DNA from 2 places in the Qipengyuania sp. SS22 genome. Region 2 is predicted to be linked to the other one. Evidence: predicted binding sites of a transcription regulator. Region 2 holds the regulator's gene; the other holds the start of a gene.
What was found. Region 2 encodes LexA, which represses DNA repair genes until DNA is damaged. Its sites were predicted from a motif close to GTTCCNCNCTTGTTCT; they were not measured.
Positions count from the first base shown of each region.

Region 1: a site for LexA is predicted at 5,029-5,044, ahead of recA (recombinase RecA). Genes of this name have one in related genera too.

Region 1 covers NZ_CP107048.1:1,226,792-1,237,468, forward strand. The annotation lists gene N6L26_RS05950 (class I SAM-dependent methyltransferase) at 1-768, opposite strand, end outside; gene N6L26_RS05955 (NAD-dependent epimerase/dehydratase family protein) at 775-1,797, opposite strand; gene N6L26_RS05960 (nucleotide sugar dehydrogenase) at 1,797-2,963, opposite strand; gene N6L26_RS05965 (glutathione S-transferase family protein) at 3,064-3,690, opposite strand; gene recA (recombinase RecA) at 3,887-4,951, opposite strand; gene N6L26_RS05975 (response regulator) at 5,101-7,572, opposite strand; gene N6L26_RS05980 (DUF2062 domain-containing protein) at 7,572-8,180, opposite strand; gene smpB (SsrA-binding protein SmpB) at 8,310-8,792, opposite strand; gene dapA (4-hydroxy-tetrahydrodipicolinate synthase) at 8,951-9,832, opposite strand; gene N6L26_RS05995 (lytic transglycosylase domain-containing protein) at 9,937-10,677, shown strand, end outside.
Region 2 covers NZ_CP107048.1:966,679-977,355, reverse strand. The annotation lists gene gltX (glutamate--tRNA ligase) at 1-416, opposite strand, end outside; gene N6L26_RS04790 (ComEC/Rec2 family competence protein) at 538-2,649, shown strand; gene lexA (transcriptional repressor LexA) at 2,643-3,332, opposite strand; gene trpC (indole-3-glycerol phosphate synthase TrpC) at 3,480-4,265, opposite strand; gene trpD (anthranilate phosphoribosyltransferase) at 4,267-5,259, opposite strand; gene N6L26_RS04770 (anthranilate synthase component II) at 5,256-5,870, opposite strand; gene pip (prolyl aminopeptidase) at 5,946-6,908, opposite strand; gene N6L26_RS04760 (phosphodiester glycosidase family protein) at 6,905-7,738, opposite strand; gene trpE (anthranilate synthase component I) at 7,735-9,255, opposite strand; gene N6L26_RS04750 (peptidylprolyl isomerase) at 9,242-10,677, opposite strand, start outside.

The sequences.
Region 1 (10,677 bases), 260 kb from region 2:
ACAGTGCCGCTCGAGCATGGCGCGAAGGCGGGCCAAGGCGGCGTCGCGTTCAGCGTCGCCAAGCGCCCCGATGGCACGCGCTGCGGGGCCGATCCGCAGGAAATAGGACAGGGCATCCTCGACCGCCTGCTCGCCTTCGCCGCCGATCATGCCGTAATCGATCGGCTCGAAGGCAATGTCCTGCCACCCGGCTTTGGCAAGAATATCCTCGACGCGGGCCCGACGTCCGAAGGCAAAAGGCCCGGGGGCATCGGGATCGGGCGCGGGCTCATCGTTTGGCGGGAGGACCGCGGCGATTTCACGCACCCAGGGGTTCTCGGTACGCTCGCGAAAGCAGGAAAAGACCAGCCGCGCATTCGGCGCCGCCTGATCCGCGATATGCGCGAAGGCGGCGATGGGGTCGCCAAAAAACATCACCCCGTGGCGCGAAACGACGAGGTCGGCCTGTTCTCCAGCGTCCGCCGTCCAACAGGCCGCATCGCCCAGTTCGAAGCGTAGGTTCTGCTGCCCCGCTCCGCGCTCACGGGCCGCCTCGAGCAGGTCTGCGCTGATATCGACCCCGATCACCCTCGCCGTCGGATCGCCCGCCGCGAGCGCGAGCGACACTTCGCCTGCGCCGCAGCCGACATCCAGTGCCTGTGCGAAACCATTCGCCTGCGCGACTTCGAGCAGCCGGTCGGTCACCGGGCCGAAGCTGCGATCGGTCCGCTGCCATTCGTCGGCCCAAGCATTTCCGACCTTGCCGGTCCATTCGGATTGATCGGTCATTGCACCTCAGATCTGATAGTAGTCGCGATACCACGCAACGAACCGCTGCACGCCATCGCGGATATCCGTTTGCGGGACGTAGCCGGTAAGGCTGCGCAGCAGTTCGGCATCGGCCCAGGTCGCCTGAACGTCACCCGGCTGCATCGGCATGAGATTGCGCTTGGCCTTGATGCCCAGTGCATCCTCGATTGCCGCGATCATGTCGCCAAGCTGGACGGGCTGCGAATTGCCGATATTGACCACGCGCCACGGGGCGACTGGCGACAAACTGTCACCTTGGGCGATTTCATCGCCATTTTCCGGTCGGATTGGAGGTGCATCGATCAAGCGGCGAATTGCCTCAACCAGATCCTCCACAAAGGTGAAGTCGCGCATCATCTCGCCGTGATTGTAGACGTCAATCGGCTTGCCCTCGAGCATTGCCTTCGTAAATTTGAACAGGGCCATGTCGGGGCGGCCCCAAGGTCCATAGACCGTAAAAAAGCGAAACATCGTCACTGGCAGACCGAAAAGGTGTGCGTAGGAATGCGCCATCGCCTCGCTCGCCTTCTTGGTCGCGGCGTAAAAGGACATCTGGTGATCCGTCCTCATCGTCTCGCGATAGGGCATCTCGGTATTGGCGCCATAAGCCGAAGAGGTAGAGGCCAACAGCATGTGTTGCGGCGGATGTGCGCGCGCCGCCTCGAGCAATTCAAAAGTCCCGACGATGTTGCTCTCAAGATAGCTGCGCGGACTTTCGATCGAATAACGCACCCCTGCTTGCGCCGCGAGATGAACCACAATGTCGGGCCGCTCGTCGGCGAAAAGATCAGCGAGCAGGTTTGGAGTCTCGATAGATTCGTTGATGGCAGAAAATCCAGCATTCTGGAGTAACCCAGCTTGTCGGCGACGCTTCAACCCAGGATCGTAATAATCCGAAAGCGAATCTACTCCGATCACCCGGAAACCGTCTTTCAAAAGGCGACGGCTTAGGAAATAGCCGATAAAGCCAGCCGAGCCGGTGACCAGCGCGGTGCGGCTTTCGCCCATCAGTCGGCGCCGAACAGGTCGCGGGTGAAGACCTTGTCGCGGACATCGGCGATATCGGGATCGAGTCGATTGGCGACGATCACGTCGGCCTCTGCCTTGAATGCACCGAGATCGTTCACGACGCGGCTGCCGAAGAAACTCTCGTCATCCATCACCGGTTCGTAGACGATCACTTCAATCCCCTTGGCCTTTACTCGCTTCATGATGCCCTGGATCGACGACTGGCGGAAATTGTCCGAACCGGCTTTCATCACGAGGCGGTAGATGCCGACGATACGTGGCTCGCGCTCGATGATGCGGTCGGCGAGATAGTCCTTGCGCGTGCGGTTGGCGTCAACGATCGCGCGGATGAGGTTTTGCGGGACTTCGGAATAATTGGCCAGCAACTGCTTGGTATCCTTGGGCAGGCAGTAGCCGCCATAGCCGAAGGATGGATTGTTGTAATGCGCCCCGATGCGCGGATCGAGGCCGACGCCTTCGATGATCTGGCGCGTGTCGAGCCCGCGCGACAGGGCGTAGCTGTCGAGTTCGTTGAAGAAGGCGACGCGCATCGCGAGATAGGTATTCGCGAACAGCTTGATCGCCTCGGCCTCGTCGGCATCGGTCAGCAGGACAGTGACATCGGCTTCGAGTACCGGTTGAAGCAGCAGATCGGCGAACTTCTGTGCCCGCTCGGACCGTTCGCCGACGATGATCCGCGAGGGATGGAGGTTGTCGTAGAGCGCCTTGCCCTCGCGCAGGAATTCAGGACTGAAGATAATGCGGTCGGTCGCGAAGCGTTCGCGCGCTTGGCCGACATAGCCCACCGGGACCGTGGATTTGACGACTACGACTGCCTGATCGTTGGCGGCCAGAACCTGTTCGATGACCGTATCGACCGCGGAGGTATCGAAGAAATTGGTTTCGACATCGTAATTGGTCGGGACGGCAACCACCGCAAATTCGGCGCCTTCGATCGCTGTGGCAGGGTCGGTGGTGAAGGCGAGGTCGAGATCGTCGCGGCGCAGATACTCTTCGAGTAACTCGTCCTGAATCGGCGATTGGCGATCGTCGAGCAAGGCGATCCGCTCGGGCGAGATATCGCAGCCGATCACGCAATTGTGCTGCGATAGCATGATGGCATTGGAAAGGCCGACATAGCCAAGCCCGAAAACGGCGATCTTCATCGAATTACCCGCATATCAATCCGCTGCCGCAAGGGTCGTCAGCGCGAGCCTTCTGTGGGGAGGCGCGAGCGAATGCAAGCCCTGCCCCGCCCGCCGCTACTCACCAGATGAAATAGGGCCCGCCGCGCGCGCGCGCGCGCTGCCACGCAGGGCGGGCGTGGATCGCCTCGACGAACCGCGCGAGCTTCGGCGCTTGCTCGCCATAGCCCTGCATCACCGCGATCTCGGCGGGGAAGCTCATCATCACATCGGCAGCGGTCCAGTCATCGCCGACGAAGTGGAGGTCGGGTGAGATGTTGTTCTCGGCGAAGCGGACATGAGCGGCGAGTTGCTCGTCGACGCGCGGCATCAGCGATCTGGCGGCATCGCCAAGGCGACCGGCGTAGATCTTCAGCATGACCGGGACGAAAAAGCTGCTTTCGCCGAACTGCATCCATTCGAGGTGGCGGACATGGGCTTCGCCGTCGCGCGCGGGAAGCCAGCTTTCGCCGCCATGGCGTTCGCACAGATATTGGATGATCGCGCCGCTTTCGGCGATGCACAGCCCATCATCTTCGATCAGCGGCGACTTGCCAAGCGGATGGGCTTTCTGAAGTTCCGGCGGCGCAAGATTGCTTTCGGAATCGCGCTGGTAGGCGACCACTTCGTAGTCCGCGCCCAGTTCCTCGAGCAGCCAGAGAATGCGCTGCGAACGGCTGTTGTTGAGATGGTGGACGGTGATGGTCATGGCGGCGCTCCGGATTGACGATTCGCTCCGCACCCTAGGGCTGCCGCCGGTTGGCGGCCATGCCACAAACGGAAAAGCCGGTGCGGCCATGAAGCGGCGCGCACCGGCTTTCCGGTTTTTCGGGAGTACCGGGGGACAGCCCGGCTGTAACGCGAGCCCGGGGATATGGGCCGACGCGCTCCCGCTTGAAGAGAATTCAGTCCTCGTCCGCGTCCGGGCCGGTCATCATCTCTTCGGCGACCTCGTCGGTGCGGCCGCGGATTGCGGCTTCCAACTTGGCACACATCTCGGAATTTTCCTTGAGGAAGTTCTTGGCGTTCTCGCGGCCCTGGCCGATGCGGACACTGTCATAGCTGAACCAGCTGCCCGATTTCTCGACCACGCCGGCCTTGACGCCGAGGTCGAGGATCTCCCCGATCTTCGAAATACCTTCGCCATACATGATGTCGAACTCGACCTGCTTGAACGGCGGGGCGACCTTGTTCTTGACCACTTTCACGCGGGTCGCATTGCCGATCACCTCGTCGCGATCCTTGATCTGGCCCGTGCGGCGGATGTCGAGCCGCACCGAGGCGTAGAACTTGAGCGCATTGCCGCCGGTGGTGGTTTCGGGATTGCCGTACATCACACCGATCTTCATGCGCAGCTGGTTGATGAAGATCACCATGCACTTGGAGCGGTTGATCGAGCCGGTCAGCTTGCGCAGCGACTGGCTCATCAGGCGAGCCTGGAGACCGACGTGGCTGTCGCCCATCTCGCCTTCGATTTCGGCGCGCGGGACCAGCGCGGCAACCGAGTCGACCACCAGCACGTCGATCGCGTTAGAGCGGACCAGCGTATCGGTAATCTCGAGCGCCTGTTCGCCGGTATCGGGCTGCGAGACGATCAATTCCTCGATATCGACGCCCAGCTTCTTGGCATAGACCGGGTCGAGCGCGTGTTCGGCATCGACGAAGGCAGCGGTACCGCCGGCCTTCTGCGCCTCGGCGATGACATGCAGCGCCAACGTGGTCTTGCCCGAACTTTCCGGACCATAGACCTCGACCACACGGCCCTTGGGCAAACCGCCCACGCCGAGCGCGATATCGAGGCCGAGCGAGCCGGTGGAAATCGATTCCACCTGCATGGCTTCCTTCTGGCCGAGCTTCATCGCCGAACCCTTGCCGAATGCGCGATCGATCTGCGCAAGCGCGGCATCCAATGCCTTCTGACGGTCTGCGTCCACTTTCTTGTCCTCTACGAGCTTCAGACTTGCCGCCATGACATTACCTCCTGCGCTTGGCCAGAGCCGCTGTTCGACTCTTCAACTGGCGCAGTATGTATCGGCTTTGTTCCGCTAGAACAAGTGGGGAACGCGAAAAAGTTTTCTGGCTTTGTTCCACCCCGCGAAAACCAGTCAGCATAACATGCCTATTTGCGTTGTTCGCTCAGCACTTCGGCTACCTTGGCATTGATCTGCTGGACGCTGAACGGCTTGGGGATGAAGTGCATGTCTTCGATATCGATCTCGTTGCGGAGCTGCTCTTCGGCATAGCCCGACATAAACAGGATCGGGATTTTCGGCTTCACCTTGCGGATCGCGCGAGCCATCGCCGGCCCGTCCATCGTCGGCATGACGACATCCGACACGATCAGGTCAAACTCGGTCGTGCCATTGGCGATCGCGCCCAGCCCCTCTTCGCCATCGGCGGCCGTGGTCACTGTGTAGCCCGCGCGGGCGAGCGCACGTTCGGCGACGGCGCGCACCATGTCCTCGTCCTCGACCAGCAGCAGCTTCCCGCCCGCCGACCATTCGGTCGCCTTGGTTTCCTCGGGCTCTTCGCGGCGCATGATTGCGGGCAGTTCGCCCTTGTGCACCGGCAGGTACATGGTGAAGCGTGCGCCGATCAGCGTGCCGTCGGGCCCCTGCACATTGTCGGCAAAGATAAAGCCGTTCGACTGCTTCACGATCCCATAGACCGTCGACAGGCCGAGCCCGGTGCCCTTGCCCTGCTCCTTGGTGGTGAAGAAGGGTTCGAAGATCTTGTTGAGATGCTCGTCGGGAATACCGCCGCCGGTGTCCTGCACGATCAGCACGGTGTAATCGTCCGCGGGCATGATATCGATGCCCATCTTGCGCACGTCGCGCGCCGATACCCGGCGCGTCGCCAGCGTGAGGCTGCCCTTCCAGTCCTGCTTGCCGCGCTTGATCGCATTCATCTGCATCGCATCGCGCGCATTGACCGCGAGGTTGATGATGACCTGCTCAAGCTGCTGCGGATCGGCGCGGACAGAGCCTAGCTCGCGATCGTGGCGCACCGAAAACTCGACCTTCTCGCCCATCAGCCGCTTGAGCAGCTGGCTGACCTCGCTGACCACGTCGGGCAGCTGCAGCACCACGGGGCGCAAGGTCTGCTGGCGGCTGAAGGCAAGCAATTGCCGCGTCAGGCTGGCCGCGCGGTTCGAATTGGCCTTGATCTGCTGGATGTCATCGTAATCGCTGTCACCCGGCGTATGCCGCAACAGCATGAGGTCGCAATAGCCAATGATCGCGGTCAGCACGTTGTTGAAGTCATGCGCCACGCCGCCCGCCAGCTGGCCGACCGCCTGCATCTTGGTAGCCTGCGCAACCTGGCGGCGGAGGCGCTTCTCTTCCGAGGAATCGGAGATCGACAGCAGCACCGCCGCATCGCCCAGCCCGCGTACGCCCGCGAGGCCGATCGACACCGGTTCTTCCTTGTCGTTCGCCAGCCGCACCGCCATGTCGCCGCTCGCGGTCGCGCCCTTGGCGAAGCGGCGAACGGTATCAGCCAGCGCGGCCTTGTCTTCGCGCACGACAAGGTCGGACGGAAATTGCGGCAGTCCGCGATCGACCCGTTCCACCGCGCGCAGAAAAGCCTTGTTGGCGAATAGGAAGCGGCCGTCGCGATCGGTCAGCGCCAGCCCCAGCGGCAGCGCGGAGAGCAGCGCTTCGAGCTGCGGGATGGCGGCCTTGCCGCTGCCTTCCCAGCCGCCCCCGAGGCCGACCGAACTGTCGACCAGCAGCATCAGCGAAGGCGATTGGTCGGCATCGCTGAGTTTGTCGGCGGAAGGTGCGTCGAGCGGCACATGCACCAGCGTCTGCGGCGAACCCTGCTGCCCTTCGCGCGCGAAGAAGATGCGGTCGCGATCGTCCGAGCGAAGCAATTGCACGAATTCGAGCCCGCCCAGCGAATTGTCGCGGCTGCCGGTAGCGCGTTCGGCCAGCCCGGGTGTGGTGGTGAGGACGACACCATCGGGCCCCACCAGTGCGAGTTCGAGACCCGACCGGGAGATCACCTCGCCAAAGCGGCCCGAAAGGCGCTCGGACAGGCCTTCATAGCTGTGTTCCTCACGCAACTCGGTGAAGCGCCAGACGAGATAGGCCTCGCCCCGTCCGCTGCGATCGATCTGCAATTGGTAATAGGCCCCGAGACCGTTGAGCCGCAATTCGGCGACCTTGGCCGAGCCATCGCGCCAGGCTTCGCGCGCGCCGGCGATCACCGCTCCGCGAGAGGCGGTATCGAAGGGCAAATCGTAAGGCGTGGTCGCGCTGTCAAACCAGCCTTCATAAGTCGAATTGGCGCAGACCATGCGGTTAGCCCGATCAATGATCACCACGGCCCGGCGGCGGTTCTCGATCGCGACGCTGGTTACCGACCAGTCTGGCTGGAGCGCATCCCCCTCGACAGGAGCAGTCTTGAGACGGGCCGCGAGCAGCAGCATCAAAAGCACCGCCACCAGCGCTCCGCCATAGGCCAAGGCAACGACGGTCTGCTGGCCGACCAGCCATACCAGCGATACCGAAACGATCCCGGCAGCCGCGACGCCGAGCATAAGCGGTAGCGGGGGCAGCCGGGTGACCGGATTGTCTTCCTGCACCATCACGGCTTGGGATCTTTAAGCATGCGGTCATCCAGACGTCGTTCCATCGCGCGCAGGCGGCGCTGGCGCTTGCGCGCAACGACGAAGCGCCAGACCACATCCGCAAAGACATAGCCGAACGCTGCCCCGACAATCGCCAGCACGATGAAGCCGAATACGGTCACCAGCACCGTGATCCCGACCCCTTCGAACATTTCGATGAACCACGACCAGCGCCCGCTGGAAATTTCGTCCTGTGCGACGCCGCCGGTTGCCGCCAGATCGACCTTGAGAATGAAGACGCCGATCTTGTTCGCCACCAGGGCCCAGAACGGGAAGGTGAACGGGTTGGTGATGAAGGTGACCAGTGTCGACAGCGGCACGTTGGCGCGCGCAGGTAGCGCCATGAAGGCGGCGAGGAAGATCTGCCCCACCGGAACGATAAAGCCCGCAAAGATTCCCAGCGCCACGCCGCGCGGGACGCTACGCCGGGTAAAGCGCCACAATTCAGGGGTCAGGAAGCGGTGCGCAATGGGGCGCAGGAACTTGCTGCGCGCCATCTGCTCACGCGTGGGCATGCGCAGGCGGATCCAGTCCGACAGGAATGTCTTAGATTTGCGCTCGCTCATTGCCACGACCCTGCCATGCGCTGCCTCCCTGGCGAGTGCAAGGAAAGGTGGAAAGCGGCTTGCGACGAATGCGGCATGGCTGGCGATGTGGTTAGCACGGGCCCCCGATGTAAGGGGCCTGCACGCCAATCATCCGCGGTCGCGCAACAGTCGCGCCTTGTCGCGCTTCCAGTCGCGATCCTTGATCGTCTGGCGCTTGTCATGCGCCTGTTTGCCCTTGGCCAGCGCCAGTTCGACCTTCGCCCGCCCGGTGCTGTTGAAATAGACCGACAGCGGGACCAGAGTCATGCCCTTGCGCTCGACTGCGCCGAACAGCTTCTCGATCTCGCGCGAATTGAGCAGCAACTTGCGCGGCCGGCGCGGCTCGTGGTTGAGCCGGTTGCCATGCGAATATTCGGGGATGTTGGCATTGACCAGCCACACCTGCCCGTCGCGGACCTCGGCATAGCTTTCCTTGATACTCGCCTCGCCCGCGCGCAGCGCCTTGACCTCGGTGCCCTGCAGCGCGAGCCCGGCTTCGAAAGTCTCTTCGACGTGATAATCGTACCGCACACGCCGGTTGTCGGCGACGGTCTTCTGCTTGTCGAAAGTGGCGGGCTTGGGTCGGGCCATAAGGCGGGCGCATGTAGGGTAGCGGGCGGCGCTTGGAAAGGGCGTGCAGCGATTTCTCTTGCCAAGCGTGCCGTGCCCATGGCGAACGCGGTCGAGGCGCTTGCCGTCAGCGATCCACCCTTCCCCGCCGCGCCATTGCTCGACGAGGACGAGGTGATCTAGGCCAGCCCGGCGATTTCCAGCGCTTCGTCGACTGCCTTGCGGCTGGCTTCGCTGGCGGTGCACAGCGGCAGACGGACATCGGGCTCGAACCAGTCGTGCACGCGGCTCAGCGCATATTTGACCGGTGCCGGGCTGGCGTCGGAGAACATCGCGTAGTGCAGCGGGAACAGGCGGTCGTTGAGCGCGCGTGCCTTGACCAGGTCGTTCGCCGCGATCACGTCGTGGAACTCGGCGCACAGCGCGGGCGCAACATTCGCGGTCACCGAAATACACCCAGATCCGCCCGCGGCCGAATGCGGCAGCCACAATTCGTCATTGCCCGACAGTTGGCAAAACTCGTGATCGAGCCCCATGCGGTGATCGGCGACGCGCGACAGATCGCCACTGGCATCCTTGATGGCGACGATCCGTTTGGGATATTTGCGCACCAGTTCGACCACCGTCTCGTCCTCGATATCGGTCACCGTGCGGCCGGGTACATTGTAAAGGACGATCGGCAGGTCGCTGTTCTCCGCCAGGAAGCTGAAATGCGCAATCAGGCCGGTCTGGCTCGGACGGTTGTAATAGGGCGCGACGCACAGACCCGCTGCCGCCCCCGCCTTCTTCGAGAACTGCATATGCAGCAGTGCGTTGCGCGTATCGTTCGAGCCGCAGCCTGCGATCACCGGCACACGGCCCGCCGCCTGTTCGATACATACCTCGATCACCCGGTGATGTTCGGCATTAGACAGCGTCGAGGCCTCGCCCGTGGTGCCGCAGGGGACCAGCCCCTTGCTGCCATTGTCGATCTGCCAGTCGACAAGCTTGCGGAACGCGGCTTCGTCGAACGATCCGTCGCGAAAAGGAGTCGCCAGAGCTGGAATCGAGCCTGAGAACATTTACCTGAGTCCTGCGTTAGAGGAATGAAACACAATCATTTTCGCGACGCGGCGCCACGATCCATTCAGCGCCTGATAAGGAGGGGCCAGGCAATATGTCCAGCATGGGCCGAAAAACAGTTTTCTCACTCGCACTTATGGTCGGCAGCGCGCTGGCCTTCCCCTCGCTCGCGCAGGCACAGGATGCCTCGCGCACCAGCATGGTTGCGCAGCAGCCGGGCCGGATGGACCAGGCGGTCGGTCAATGGGAATATCTGACCAAGCAGGAGAACCTGCCGTTCTCCTCCTATGCGGGTTTCCTCACCAGCTATCCCGGCTTTCCCAAGAAGGAATTGCTCCAGCGCCGCGCCGAAGCCGCGCTCGATAGCGAAGCGCCTACTCCGCAGACGATGGTCGCTTTTTTCGACGAGCACCCCCCGCTGACCAATAGCGGGCGGGCGCGGTATGCGCTTGCGCTGGCCTCGCTCGATCGCCCCGAGGCGCTCGAGGTGGCGCGCGAAGCGTGGCGCGGGGGCATGATGAGCGGCCCGGCCGAGCTTTACATGCAGGGTCTGTTCGGCAGCCGCTTCGCCCCCGAAGACCATGATGCGCGGATGGACGCGCTCCTGTGGCAGGGTAGTTACGAAGCGGCTTCGCGCCATGTCGTGCGCGTTTCGCCCGCCTATCGCGGGATGGCGCAGGCGCGGCTGGCGCTGCTGCAGGGCAGCACACCTTCGCAAGCCGGCGTACCCATTCCGGCGGGCGCGATGGCCGATGCGGGCTATGTCTACAATCTGACGCGGCATTACCGCAACTCGGGCCAGCCCTACGAAGCGGTGAACCTGCTTTCGACCCGTGCTGCCTTC
Region 2 (10,677 bases):
GGATCGCGGTCGCGCCAGCGGCGGTCGTAGCGCATCGGCTGCTTGTTCGCCCGCTGCTGCGCGCGCATGCCCTCGAGTTCTTCGGGTGTGGCGAAGCATTTGTAGGCATGCCCCGCGTCGAGCAGCTTGTGCGCAACCTCGGCATGGCGCTCGGCGCGGTCGGACTGGAACACCGGCGCCTCGTCGAAGTCGAGGCCAAGCCAGTCGAGCCCTTCGATTATCTTGTCGATCGCATCCTGCGTGCTGCGCTTGCGATCGGTATCCTCGATCCGCAGCAAGGTGCGACCGCCATGGTGCCGCGCATAAAGCCAGTTGAATAGAGCCGTACGCGCGCCGCCGATATGGAGATATCCGGTGGGCGAGGGAGCGAAGCGGGTGACGACCGGAGGGGTCTCGCTGCCACTATCGCTTGCCATTGTCACTCGCTTCCTTTCAAACACTTGCATGGCGACGCAGGGGACGCCTTCGGTACCGATGGGGGAGGCGGACGAAGAGGCCCGCCCCGCAGTGCCGCGCCCTTGGCGCATGCGCGGTCTCTTGTCCAGTTTCGCCGGGCGATCCGAAGCATTTCTGGAAGGCGCGGAATTCGACCGCGGGCCGTGGTTGGCGGTCGCTTTCGCAGGGGGGATCGGGCTGTGGTTCTATCTCGACGCGCCATGGCAATGGCTGGCGGTAATCGGCGGCGCGGCGGGCGGTGCAACCGCGGCTTTCGCGCGGTGGCGCGGCAGGGACGGACGCATCTATTTGCTGGCTGCAAGCCTGTCGATCCTGATCGCCCTCGCGCTTGGTATGTCGCTGGTATGGGCGCGCTCGGCGATGGTGGGGGCGGAGCCGATTGCGTATCCGCAGTTCGAGCGGATCGACGGGCGTGTCCTCGAGCGCGAGGAGCAACCGGCGGAGGATCGGGTTCGGCTTGTTCTGGCCGCGCGCGATGCGGAGACCGGGCGGGCGGTCGCCTATCGCGTGAACCTGCCGCTGGCGAAGGACCGGCCAGCCCTGCGCGAAGGCGCGCGGGTGCGGCTGTCGGCGCGGCTGATGCCGCCATCCCCGCCAATCGTCCCCGGAGCGTATAATTTCGCGCGGCGCGCCTGGTTCGACGGACTGTCGGCAACCGGATCGGTCGTGGGAGAGGTCGAGTTGGTCACGCCGCCGCCGCCCTCCCGGCTGACCGTGGCCTCGATCCAGCGGCGGCTGTCGGCGCATGTGCGCGGCCGCCTCGAGGGAACGCCGGGAGCGATTGCAGCAACGCTGGCCAGTGGCGATCGCGGCGCCATTCCCGAGCGCGACGAGGAGGCCATGCGCGATGCGGGTCTGACCCATCTGCTGTCGATCAGCGGGTTGCATGTCAGCGCGATCATCGCGGCGAGCTATATTGTGGTCCTTAAGCTGCTGGCGCTGTGGCCTTGGCTTGCCCTGCGGGTACGGCTGCCACTGGTCGCCGCAGGTGCAGCGGCGCTGGCGGGGATCGCTTATACGCTGCTGACGGGCGCGCAGGTGCCGACCGTGCGCAGTTGTATCGGTGCACTGCTGGTGCTGGTCGCACTGGCACTGGGGCGTGAGCCGCTTTCGCTGCGGATGGTCGCGATTGCCGCAGGCGTGGTGCTCGCACTGTGGCCTGAATCGCTGGTCGGGCCGAGCTTCCAGATGAGCTTTGCGGCCGTCATCGCGATTGTCTCGCTGCACAATGTGCAAGTCATCCGCGATTTCCTCGCGCCGCGCGAGGAGAGTGGGTTGCGGCGGTTCCTGCGACGAACCGCGATCCTGTTTCTCACCGGGCTGGTGATCGAACTCGCGCTGATGCCGATCGTGCTGTTTCACTTCCATCGCGCCGGCGTTTACGGCGCCGCGGCCAATCTGATTGCCATTCCGCTGGTGACCTTCGTGTCGATGCCGCTGGTGGCGCTGGCGTTGGTGCTCGACCTTGTCGGCGCAGGCGGGCCCGTGTGGTGGCTGGTCGGGCATTCGCTCGATCTGTTGCTGGGCATTGCCCATCTGTTTGCCGAGCAGCCGGGTTCGGTAAAGCTGGCCCCGCGGATCGGGATGGGCGCGATCACGCTGTATCTGGTCGGTGCGCTGTGGCTGGCGCTGTGGCAGGGCAGGGCGCGCCTGTGGGGTATCGGACCCGTCGTGGTGGCTGCGGTGCTCATGCTGCAGGCCCCGGTGCCCGATATCCTGATCACGCGCGACGGGCGTGATATCGGCATTGCGAACGAGGCCGAGCGGCTGTTGGTGCTACGCGATAGCGCGGGTGGATATGCGCAAGAGAACCTGCTCGAGCTTGCCGGAACCGACCGGCAACCGCTGGCTATCGCGGATTGGCCGCACAGCCGCTGCAGCGACGAATTCTGTTCGTTGACCGTCACGCGCGAGGGCCGCGCATGGTCCCTGCTGATTGCGCGGAGTCACAACCTGGTCGAGGAACGCGCGCTGGCTGCAGCCTGCAGGAACTCCGACATCGTCATCGCCGATCGCTTCCTGCCGCGCAGTTGCCGCCCACGGTGGCTCAAGGCCGACCGGCGTTTTCTGGAGAGGGAAGGCGGGGTTGCGCTCTATCTGGGCGCCCGGCGTATCGATACCGTGGCGCAGGATCAGGGCAAGCATGGCTGGTGGCGCGCGTCCGATGAGAAACGCGCGCCCCGCAATCAGTGATACCGGCGCAGCAGCCCGGCCAGCTTTCCTTGCACCTGTACGCGGTGGGAGTCGTACACCTGCGGCTCGTAAGAACCATTGGCGGGGTCGAGGATCACGCGCCCCGCGTCCTTGCGCAGATATTTGAGCGTGGCTTCCTCGTTGTCGACCAGTGCGACCACGATTTCGCCGTCGCGGGCGCTGTCGGTCCGCTTCACCAAGGCGAAGTCGCCATCGAAAATGCCTGCTTCGATCATCGAATCGCCCGAAACCTCGAGCGCGTAATGTTCGCCCGGGCCGAGCAGGGCGGCGGGTACCGGCATGCTCGACTGGCCTTCGATCGCTTCGATCGGGGCGCCCGCGGCAATGCGGCCGTGAAGCGGGACATCGATGATGTCATTGGCGGGTTCGGGCGCGACGGGCTTGGGCGTGATGGCCGATACCACGGAATCGTTCGCGGGGGCAGGCTGGGTCGAGCCCATCACCGCGTTCTCGGGCAGCTTGACCACTTCGAGCGCGCGCGCGCGGTTGGGCAGACGGCGGATAAAGCCGCGCTCTTCAAGCGCCGAGATCAGGCGGTGCACGCCTGACTTGCTCTTGAGGTCGAGCGCTTCCTTCATTTCCTCGAAACTCGGCGAAATGCCGGTGTCTTCCAGGCGCTGCTGGATAAAGCGGATCAATTCGTGCTGCTTGGCGGTCAGCATGGTGCGAACTCCCGTATCGCCTGTTCACAAAGCTGTGAACGAATACGGAACAATTAAGCAACCTGATTCGTCAAGTCAAGCAATCCCGCCATTTTCGAGTGATTTACACAGGAACACCTGTTCCCGATTTGCTCCACAGGGGCTGCGTCAATGCCCGAGCAGAGCGCGGGTCGCGGCAGTGACATCGACCTGTCGCATCAGGCTTTCGCCGACGAGGAAACTGCGGACGCCCGAACGCGCGAGCCGCACACAATCGTCATTGGTCGTGATGCCGCTTTCGCCGACCAGCAGTGCGCCCTCGGGGGCGAGCGGGGCAAGCATCTCGGTGGTGGCGAGATCGGTAGTGAAACTGCGCAAATCGCGATTGTTGACGCCGATCAGGCGCGAGCGGAGGCGCGCGGCGCGGTCCATTTCGGCGCGATCATGTACCTCGACCAGAACATCCATACCGAAGTCGAGCGCCGCCGCTTCGATCTCGGCCATGGTGCTGTCGTCCAGCGCGGCAACAATGATCAGGATCGCATCGGCCCCGATCGCGCGTGCTTCAGCGACCTGCCACGGATCGACCATGAAATCCTTGCGTAGGGCAGGCAGATCGCAGGCGGCGCGGGCGGCGACGAGGTAATCTTCATGGCCCTGGAAATAGGGAGCGTCGGTCAGCACCGAAAGGCAAGCAGCTCCGCCCGCGGCATAGGCCCGCGCATGATCTGCGGGCTGGAAATCTTCGCGAATCAAGCCCTTGGACGGCGAAGCTTTCTTGATTTCGGCAATCAGGCCGAAGCCGTCCCGTTGGGCCCGAGCGAGGGCTGACTGGAACCCACGGGGCGCCGACTGCTGTTTCGCGCGCGCTTCGAGATCGGCGAGCGTGTGATTGCGCTTGCGGGCGGCGACCTCGTCGCGCTTGGTGGCGCAGATTTCTTCCAGCTTGTTCATCTCAGGCGGTCATCGCGATCCAGTTATCGAGCAGCGCTTTGGCCTTGCCCGAGTCCAGTGCTTCGGCCGCGATCTCCGCGCCCTCGGTCCAGTCGTCGGTACGGCCAGCAATGATCAGCGTTGCTGCCGCGTTGAGCAGCACCGCATCGCGATAGGCGCCCGGGCTGCCGCCGAGCAGCGCCTCGAGCGCGCGTGCATTATACGCCGGATCGCCGCCGCGGATCGCCTCGACCGGGGAATGCGACAGATTGGCTTCCACCGCGACCACGCGGCGCATTTCGAAATCATTGCCCTGGACATCGGCTAGCTCGTTGCCGCCAGCCAGGCTCAGCTCGTCCAGCCCTTCGTCACCCGAGGCGATGAAGGTGCGCTCGGTCCCCAGTTTGGCCTTTGCTGCGGCATAGATGGGCACATAGGCGGGACGGGCGATGCCGATCAGCTGGCGTCTGACGCCGGCGGGATTCGACAAGGGCCCCATCAGGTTGAAGATCGTGCGCACGCCGAGCTTTTGCCGGATCGGCTGAATTCGGCCCATCGCTGGGTGGTGGTTCTTGGCGAAAAGGAAGCAAATTCCCAATTCTGCCAGAGTCTTCTCCGCGCTTCTTCCCGCTGCTTCCATATCGAGACCGAGCGCTTCGAGCGTGTCCGCAGCGCCCGCCTTGCTGCTCGCCGCACGATTGCCGTGCTTGGCCACGGGCACACCGCAGGCGGCGACCACCAGGCTCACCGCGGTCGAGACGTTGAGCGTGTGATGCCCATCGCCGCCGGTGCCGCAGCAGTCGACTGTCCCCTCGGGAGCAATGATCGGGATCAGCCGCGCTCGGAGCGCACGGGCCGCGCCGGCGATCTCATCGGAGGTTTCGCTGCGCGCCGACATGTCGATCAGGAAGCGCGCGATGTCCTCGTCGCCGGTCTCGCTATCGAGGATCCAGCCGAAGACCTCTTCGGCCTCGGCCTCTCCGAGGTGTTGCTTGGCGTCGGGAAGCGTCTTCATGCGGGGACCTTGGCGGCAATACCGCATAGCGCGAGGAAATTGGCCAGCAAGGCATGGCCATGTTCGGTCGCGATGCTTTCGGGATGGAACTGGACGCCGTGGATCGGCAACTCGCGGTGATGGAAGCCCATCACGCTGGTTCCATCGAGGCCGGGCGTTTCGCTGGTGGCATTGATCGCGAGACAGTCCGGATTGTCCTCGACCACCAGCGAGTGATAGCGCGTCGCGGTGAAGGGCGAGGGCAGGTCGGCGAACACACCGCTGGAATCGTGAGTGACCGGAGAGGTCTTGCCATGCATCAGCCCGCCGCGCACCACGCGGCCACCGAAATGCTGGCCGATCGCCTGATGCCCGAGGCAAACGCCTAGCAGCGGTGCGCCGACATCGGCACAGGCTGCCACGAGGTCGAGGCTGACGCCGGCCTCGTTTGGCGTGCAGGGGCCGGGCGATATGAGATAGCCCGCATGGCCCGCCGCCAGCGCCTCGTGTGCCGAGATGGCGTCGTTACGCACCACCTCCACGCCTGCACCCAGTTCCATCAAGTAATGGACCAGGTTGAAGGTGAAGCTGTCGTAATTGTCGATTACGAGGATAGAGCGGCTGTCGGTCATTCGTGGCGTCAATGGCGGGGTAGCGCCGTGCTTTCAAGCAAGGAAAGCTGCGACACGCGAAACGTCAGCGTGACGTCACGCCGCTTTGCCCGCGAGCTTGTCGGTCGCGCGCACGAGGCCGTCGATGATCCCCGGTTCGCTGGCGCTGTGACCGGCATCGTGAACAATCCATAGCTCGGCCTCGGGCCAGGCCTTCTTGAGTGCCCATGCCGCGCCCGGCGGGGTGCAGATGTCGTGACGTCCCTGAACGATGATCCCGGGAATGCCCGCCAGTTTGTCGACATTGGCCAGCAACTCGTTTTCGTCGAGGAAGAAGTCCTCGAGAAAGAACTTCGCGCAGATCCGCGCGAAGGGCACCGCCTTGGCCGGATCGCCGAAGCTCTCGAGCAAATCCTCGTTCGGCAGCAGCGTTGCGACATGGCCTTCCCACAGCGACCATTCGCGCGCCGCGGCAAGCCGCGTGGCTTCGTCGTCACTGGTCAGCCGTTGATAATATGCGCGAACGAGATCGCCCTGTTCGGCTTCGGGAATAAGACCGGTGAACTGGTCCCATTGCTCGGCCATGATCTCGCTGGCGCCATAGCCGTAGAGCCACGACTTTTCCTGCTGCCGCGCGAGGAAGACGCCGCGCAGTACCAGTTCGCTCACCCGGTCGGGATATTTCTGGGCATAGGCCAGCGCGAGGGTCGAGCCCCAACTGCCGCCGAAGGCCTGCCATCTTTCGTGGCCGCACATCTGGCGCAGCCGCTCGATGTCCTCGACGATGCGCCAGGTGTCGTTGTGCTCGATCTCGGCGAAGGGCAGCGACCTGCCGCAGCCGCGCTGGTCGAACAGCAGCACGTCGTAGGCTTTGGGATCCCATTGGCGCCGGTGGTCGGGCGCAATGCCGCCGCCCGGGCCGCCATGGAGGAAGACTGCGGGCTTGGCACCCGGGGTCCCGACGCGTTCCCAATAGAGCGAATGGCCTTCGCCGACATCGAGCATGCCGATCTCGTAGGGTTCGATTTCGGGATAGAGCTGGCGGCGGGTCTCGGTCATTCGGAGGCTTTCTTGCTGACGACGACGATCGGGCCGATGGGCGCGCCGGTATCGAGCCGGTCGGTCACCGGGTTCCACAGGAGCGAGACGGTGTCGTCGAGGAACAGCGCGTTCTTCACTTCGAGCTCGTCCTTGTAGAAGCGGGCGAGCTTGCCGAAGGAAATCGGCGCGTTGGAAATCACGAAATGCGCGCGGCCCTCGTCATCGACGCCGACCGCGTTGCGGATCAGCCGCGAGGGGCCGTCCTGCGTGATCTGCGGGTGGATGCGGCCATCGCTCACCAGCATCGGGCCCGATTGGGTGCCGAATTGCGGCCGTTCGGAAACATTGGCGAGGAACCAGGCGCTGTCGCGCACCATCCATTCGCCCCCGCTGCCGTAGAACACGCCATTGGGCTTCATGTAGAAATTGCCCGAGCCCGTCCCGGTGTTCAGTTCCTGCAAGCGCTGCGCACGCTGGACGAAATAGCCGACCGGCTTGCCGTCGCCGTCGAAGATGCCGGCGTTCATGGCAAAGGCGATGGTCTCGCTATCGCTGGCAGCCGCGAAATCCTTGAGGCTGCGATACCGCTTGTCACCATCGCTCAGCGCCATCGCGATCGTGTGACGTGCGGGCACTGCGAGGCAATGGGTGAGGGGGGTGTCTTCGAAGATAATCGAGCGGCACGCGCTTTCGACCTGGCTGGCCAGCGTCTCGCTCGGGCTGGGCGTGGACGTGGGGGCGGCCTGCGCCTTGCCGTCGATCCGTGCGCGGGCGACGGGCTCCCCTTCGGGCTGGGCTTCGCAGGCTGTCAGCGCGAGCAAGGCCAGCGCGGCAAGTATATGTCTCATTGACCGAACCCGGGCTCCTTCGCGAGGCGTACGGCTTCCCTGGCCGCAGCGAGCAGCGCGCTCGCCTTCGCTTCGCATTCTCTCTGTTCATAAGCGGGATCGCTATCCGCGACTATCCCCGCGCCCGCCTGGACGTGCATGGTCCCATCCTTCACCACCGCGGTGCGCAGGACGATACAGCTGTCGACCGACCCGTCGGGCGCGAAGTATCCCACGCCGCCCGCATAGGGACCGCGCGTGGCAGGCTCGAGTTCGGCGATGATCTCGCAGGCCCGCACCTTGGGTGCGCCGCTGACCGTTCCGGCGGGGAAGCCCGCGAACAGCGCATCGATCGCGTCCTTCGAGCTATCGAGCTGCCCGGTGACATTGCTGACGATATGCATGACGTGGCTGTAGCGTTCGACGGTGAAGCTCTCGGTCACGGTGACGCTGCCCGATTGCGCGACCCGGCCCACATCGTTGCGCCCGAGATCGAGCAGCATCAGATGTTCGGCGCGTTCCTTGGGATCGGCGAGCAGGGATTGCTCGGCAAGTCGATCCTCCGCCGCAGTGGCGCCGCGCGGCCGTGTCCCCGCGATCGGGCGGATCGTCACCTCGCCATCGCGCACCCGCACGAGGATCTCGGGGCTCGATCCGACAATGGCAAAGCCGGGCATGTCGAGGAAATAGAGGAAGGGCGAGGGGTTCACCCGGCGCAGCGCGCGATAAAGCGCCATCGGGGGCAGCGAGAAGGGTGAGGTGAAGCGCTGCGACAGCACCACCTGAAAGATGTCGCCGGCCTCGATATACTCCTTGGCGCGCAGCACCATGGCTTCGTAATCGGCAGCGGGCATGGTCGGCGCGAGCGCGGGCTCGGGGTGCTGGTCGGCCGAATAGCGCGCGCTGCCTGCCGAATGCGACAGCTTGCGCAGCACTTCGTCGATCCGTTCTTCGGCCTGCGCGATGGACCCGTCCTGCCACACGGGCGCGATACAGAACAGGGCATCGCTGAGCCGATCCAGCACCAGCAGCACGGTCGGCCGAACGAAGAGCATATCGGGGAGGTCGAGTTCGCCCTCGGGCGGGCGAGGCAGTTTCTCGACCAGGCCGATGGTCTCATAGCCGAAATGACCGACCAGACAGGCGAGGGCGGGCGGTAGTTCCACGGGCACGTCGCAGCGGCAGGATTCGACCAGCGCGCGCAGGCTGGCGAGCGCGCCGTCTTCGCAGCGTTCGAAGCCGCTGCGCGATTGCTGCCACTGCGCGTTGATCTCGGCGCGGTCGCCCGTGGCGCGGAACACCAGGTCGGGGTCCAGCCCGATCAGGCTGTAGCGCCCGCGCACTTCGCCGCCTTCGACCGATTCGAGCAGGAAGTCGCCGCGCCCTTCCTCGAACAGCTTGAGCGCTGCGCCGACCGGCGTTTCGGTATCGGCGACCACTTCGCGCCACACCAGCGCGGGCCGACCCTGCGCGAGCGCCGCGCGTGCCCGGTCGGTGCCTTTCAGCGCGGTGTCCAACTGCGCCTCAGTTACCGGCAAGCTGGGTGCGCACGGCCTCGATCGCCGAAGGATTGCGCGATACGCCCAGTTCTTCGCGCATCGCACGGCGGAACTGGTCGGCGTATTCTTCGCCCAGCAGCGGGCCCATCTGGCGCTGTGCCTGCGCGATCAGCGGGTCGTCTTCGGCGATATCGTCCATCGCAATATCGTTGACCCGGACCACGAAGAAACCGGCATTGCCGCCCGCTTCGAGCTTCTTGGTCGTGCCTTCGGCCATGCTGAAGAGCAGCGCGAGCGGCGGGGGGATGCGGCGTTCGCGTTGGCGGGCGAGGTCTTCGCGGGTCATGTCGACCGACTGGGCCGGGGGCACGCGGCGCTCTTCGGCAGCGAGCGCCTGCGCGATCGACTTGCCATCACGCAGCCGGGCCACGACACGGTCGGCGGCGGCCTGCGCGGCTTTCATGCCCTCGGTCGCACGCCAGCGGGCTTCGACAATGTCCTCGATCTCGGCAAAGGGCGCTGCAGCGGCGGTGACGATATCGCCGACTTCATAGACGAGATAGGTCTGCCCGCTTTCGACCGGCGCAATCTCGGGCTCTTCCTCATCCATCTGGAAAGCGGTGGCCAGCGCGGGACGCAGGACATCGGGCAGCGTGCGCTGCGGTGTATCGTAGAGACGTCCATCGGCGAGCGCGGGGCCAACCGTGCTGAGGTCGAGGCCGAGGTCTTCGGTGACTTCGGCCAGCGTTGCGCCATCCTCGAGCTGTTCCTCGATCTCGCTGGCGAGGTCGGCCATGCCGCGCACGCGCTTTTCCTCGCGCAGCGTGTCGGTCAGCTCGCCGCGAACCTGCGCGAGCGTGCGTGCGGCGGTGGTGTCGATCGCATCGATACGCGCGACATGCCAGCCGAGCGGACTGCGCGCAGGCGTAGTCATCGCTCCGCGCGCGGCAGCGAAATAGGCCGAGGCGACCGCGGGCGATGCTTGCGAGGACAGGCCTTCGCGCAGAACATCGACGACCGGCGATGCGCGCAGGCCGGCTTCGCGGGCAACCGTTTCGAACGACGCGCCGCCGGCGACGCGATCGCGGATCGACTTGGCTGCGGCTTCGGTGGGTACGATCAACTGGGTGACATCGCGCGTTTCGCTGGCTGCATATTGCGCGGCGTCGCGTTCATAGCGCGCAGCGATTTCGGCATCGGTCGGCTCGATACGGTCGCCGAGCGCGCTTGAATCGAACGTAGCATAACGGATCGTCCGGCGTTCGGGGCGGACGAAGACATCGCGGTTGCTGTCGTAATAAGCACGCAGCACCTTGGGGTCGGCCTTGCCGCTGGGGGCATAGGTCGCCGCGGGTAGAAGAGCGATCGAACCGCGGCGGCGTTCCTTGAACAATTGCGCGTACCGATAGGCGAGCTTGTCGGGCACGGTCGCGCCGAAGCCGGCGGGAATCAGCAATTGCT